Regions from separate parts of the Variovorax sp. GW821-FHT09D07 genome, predicted to be linked through region 2. Evidence: riboswitches for the same ligand, from Rfam matches in the RefSeq annotation. Region 2 holds a riboswitch; the other holds the start of a gene.
The links. A riboswitch is a leader RNA that binds a small molecule or an ion and turns the genes downstream of it on or off. The one in region 2 is predicted to bind glycine.

Region 1: linked by a shared signal. The riboswitch ahead of gcvT (glycine cleavage system aminomethyltransferase GcvT) and the one ahead of AC07OX_RS14045 (D-amino acid dehydrogenase) in region 2 are both predicted to bind glycine.

What each region holds. Positions count from the first base shown of each region.
Region 1 is NZ_JBWKOY010000008.1:227,032-229,213, reverse strand. It holds gene AC07OX_RS25380 (L,D-transpeptidase Cds6 family protein) at 1-52, shown strand, start outside; gene AC07OX_RS25375 (hypothetical protein) at 149-685, shown strand; glycine riboswitch at 717-807, shown strand; glycine riboswitch at 820-924, shown strand; gene gcvT (glycine cleavage system aminomethyltransferase GcvT) at 972-2,144, shown strand.
Region 2 is NZ_JBWKOY010000003.1:564,065-566,246, reverse strand. It holds gene rfbB (dTDP-glucose 4,6-dehydratase) at 1-351, opposite strand, end outside; glycine riboswitch at 469-559, shown strand; glycine riboswitch at 604-710, shown strand; gene AC07OX_RS14045 (D-amino acid dehydrogenase) at 802-2,109, shown strand; gene AC07OX_RS14040 (RtcB family protein) at 2,127-2,182, opposite strand, start outside.

The sequences.
Region 1 (2,182 bases), on a different contig from region 2:
GCAGCGCGTGGGCCCGCGCTGGCTGATCCGCAAGGAGAGCGCGGGCAACTGACGCGCGCCGCCTTGTCCCTGTAAGGCAAATGGTTCACGAAGATGTCACCACTTGCAACGATGCTGCAGCCTTCGACCTCCGAAAGCAGTGGCCGCCATGTTCCCCACCAAGACCGAGAAGGCACGCGACGAACTCCAGACCGGGCAGCGCACGCTCAGCCAGCGTGAGCGCGCCCTGCTGCTCATGGCCGACGGCCGGCGCTCGCTGACCGACTTCAGCCCGCTGTTCCCCAGCCGCGTCGAGGCCGAGCAGGCGATCCAGGGGCTGATGCAGCGCGGCTACCTGCAGGTCGCGCGCCCGGTCGCGCCGCCTCCCGCACCGGCCCCCACGCCCGTCCCCGCCGCCGAGCCGATCCAGGTCGCCACCTCGGCCGACAGCTTCGACGGCAAGCGCTCGCTGGCCACCACGCGCATGTTCCTGTTCGACATCTGCGAACGCATGTTCGTGCGCCGCGACCCGCGCTTCGCCAACCAGATGCGCGACGCCCTGCGCGAGGCGCGCGACCGCGAGGCCATGCTGACCATCGCCGCGCTGATGCTCTCCGAGATCGAGAAAGCCGCCGGCCCCGAGCGCGCCGACTCGCTGCGCGAGCGCATCGACAAGCTGCTGCCGCCGGCGGAAACCGTGCACTGAGCCGCCAGCCCCGGCCCCGCGATCCACTACACTCGCCGGGTCAGGAGAGAGCCCCGCGCGACGGGGCCGCCGAAGGCGCAGGGGTTCCCCGAACGCTCAGGCAAAAGGACTGACAAGACGCCGGCAACCACCGGCGTTTCCTTGCTGGAGAGAGGCCGTGGCATTGCACACGGCCCACCGAAGGAGCAAACCCCGATCGTGGGGCGAATCTCTCAGGTAAAGCGGACAGCAGGGGTGGCCCGTGGCGTTGCAGCCATGGATTTCGACTGCCCCTTTGGAGTGCCCCGTGGCCGCTTCCTCCGCTTCTGACGCCCAACTTCTCAAGACCCCGCTGTACGACCTGCACGTGGAGCTCGGCGCCCGCATGGTGCCCTTCGCCGGCTATTCCATGCCCGTGCAGTACCCCGCCGGCCTCATGGCCGAGCACAAGCACACGCGCGATGCGGCCGGCCTGTTCGACATCTCGCACATGGGCCAGCTGCGCCTGGTCGGCCCCGATGCCGCCGCCGCGTTCGAAACCCTGATGCCCGTCGACGTGGTCGATCTGCCCGCCGGCAAGCAGCGCTACGGCCTGCTGCTGAACGACGAGGGCGGCATCCTCGACGACCTGATGTTCTTCAACGAAGGCAATGGCTCGCTCTTCGTGATCGTGAACGGCGCCTGCAAGGTGGCCGACATCGCCCACATCCAGGCCAGGATCGGCGCGCGCTGCCAGGTGCAGCCCCTGCCCGACCACGCCCTGCTCGCACTGCAAGGCCCGCAGGCCGCGGCCACGCTGGCGCGCCTGTCGCCCGGCATCGAGCGCTTCGTGTTCATGACCGGCGGCGCGGTGCAGATCGGCGGCATCGCGGCCTTCGTCACCCGCAGCGGCTACACCGGCGAAGACGGCTTCGAGATCTCGGTGGCCGCCAAGGATGCCGACGCCCTCGCCCGCCTGCTGCTCGCGCAGCCCGAGGTGAAGCCCGTCGGCCTGGGCGCGCGCAACTCGCTGCGGCTCGAAGCCGGCCTGTGCCTGTACGGCAACGACATCGACACCACCACCACCCCGGTCGAAGCCTCGCTCAACTGGGCGATCCAGAAGGTGCGCCGCGCCGGCGGTGCGCGCGAAGGCGGTTTTCCGGGCGCGGCCAAGGTGCTGGCCCAGCTGGCCGCCGTCGCCTCGGGCGCGGCCGGCCACACCGACCACAAGACGCTCACGCGCAAGCGCGTCGGCCTCGTGGCACTCGAACGCATTCCGGTGCGCGACGGCACGCTGCTGCAGTCGCTCGAAGGGCACGACATCGGCGCCGTCACCAGCGGCCTGCTCGGCCCCACCGCCGACCGCTGCGTGGCCATGGGCTACGTGGCCGCCGCCTTCGCCGAGCCCGGCACGCGCGTGCAGGCCATCGTGCGCGGCAAGCCGGTGCCGATGGAAGTCTCGACCATGCCCTTCGTGCCGACGCGCTACTACCGCGGCTGACCGACACTGAACCCCGCAGACCCGGCTAGGCTCTGCAT
Region 2 (2,182 bases):
CAGGGCGTTCCAGTAGCCGCGCACCGATTCGAGCAGGCGGAAGGTGCCGAGCACATTGGTCTGCACGAAGTCTTCCGGGCCGTGGATCGAACGATCCACATGCGATTCCGCGGCAAAGTTCACGACGGCACGGGGTTTGTGCTCGGCCAGCAGGCGGTCGAGCAGTGCGCTGTCGCCGATGTCGCCCTGCACGAAGACGTGGTTCGCGTTGCCCTTGAGCGACGCCAAGGTCTCGAGGTTGCCCGCGTAGGTCAGCTTGTCGAGGTTCACGACGGGCTCGTTGCCCTGCGCGATCCAGTCGAGTACGAAATTGGCGCCAATGAAGCCTGCGCCGCCGGTAACCAGGATCATGAGGTCCCCACCTGTAGAAAAAAGTTTGCTTTACCAAAAATCAACATTCAATTATCCCATCGGTGTGAAGTGCCGATGTACAGGGCTTGGCCGGCTTGCGGGGCCCACCTACAATCGCCAACAATTGCAGGAGAGCGGGCCTCCACGGAGGCCCTACCGAAGGCGCAAACTCCCATAAACGCTCAGGTCGGCCCGACGAAATTCCAGGCAACGCCACGGAACTTCGGCAAGGGGTCAGTACTGCACTCATCGATACAGCCGTCTGGAGAGCCGCCACGCCATGTGGCGCACCGAAGGAGCAAACCCGCTGCGGGTGCAGCAGGGTGAATCTCTCAGGTACCGAGGACAGGGGGAGCGGCAACTTGGACATCGGTCGTCCGGTTGCTTGCTATTTTTTCAATAGCACTCCACGCCCGCCGTTCAAGCGCTGCAAACTCAAAGGTACTTGCAATGCGTGTGATCGTTCTTGGCGCCGGCCTGCTCGGCGTGACTTCGGCCTACTACCTCCAGCAACTCGGCCACGAGGTGACCGTGATCGACCGGCAGGCCACCCCGGCTGCCGAAACCAGCTTCGCCAACGGCGGCCAGATCTCGGTCAGCCATGCCGAGCCGTGGGCCAATCCGAGCGCGCCGCTGAAGGTGCTGCAATGGCTCGGCAAGGAAGATGCGCCGCTGCTGTTTCGCATCCGCGCCGACATGCGCCAGTGGCTCTGGGGCCTGCAGTTCTTGCGCGAGTGCACTCCCGCGCGCACCCGCCACAACATCGAACAGATCGTGCGTCTCGGTACATACAGCCGGGAAATGTTGCAGCAATTGCGTCGAGACACCGGCCTGAACTATGACCAGCGCACGCAAGGCATCCTGCACTTCTACACAACGCAAAAAGAATTCGACGGCGCCCTCGCGCCCGCCGAGCAGATGCGTGCCCTGGGCTGCGAGCGGCTGGTCATCTCCGCCGACGAGGCCATCAAGATCGAACCCGCCCTCGCCCACATCCGCCCGCAACTCGCCGGCGCCACCTACACCGCCGAAGACGAGTCGGGCGACGCCAACCGCTTCGCGCGCGAGCTCGTGAAGCTGGCCGAGGCGGCCGGCGTGAAGTTCCTCATGAGCCACACGGTGACCGCGCTGCGCGAAGCCGGCGGCAGCATCGACCACGTCGAGGCGACCGACAACGAAGGCCGTTTCCAGCGCATCCGCGGCGATGCCTTCGTGCTCGCGATGGGTTCGCTGAGTCCGTTGTACGCCGCGCCGCTGGGCATCCGCCTGCCGATCTACCCCGCCAAGGGCTACTCGGTGACGCTCCCCGTCAAGGACGCATCGAAGGCACACCAGGTCTCGCTGACCGACGACGAATACAAGCTGGTGTTCTCGCGCTACACCTCCGAGTCGGGCGACCGCCTGCGCATCGCCGGCACGGCCGAGCTCAACGGCTACGACCGCGACCTGAACCGCGTGCGCTGCGAAGCCATCGTGCGGCGCGTCGAAGAACTCTTCCCCGGCGCCGGCGACACCGAGCGCGCGCAGTTCTGGACCGGCCTGCGCCCGGCCACGCCGAGCAACGTGCCGCTGATCGGCAAGACCAAACTGCCGAACCTGTTCCTCAACACCGGCCACGGCACGCTCGGCTGGACGCACGCCTGCGGCTCGGGCAAGTCGATCGCGCGCATCGTGAGCGGGCTGGCGCCCGAGGTCGACTTCGCGTTCGCCGGCATGCCGGCACCCGCGCCGCGCGCCGTGCAACCCGCACTGGGCTGACACGACACGCGCCCGGGTCATGCCTTGAACGTGACCCAGGGCTTGAGCCGCACGGCGCAGCGGATGAGCCCCG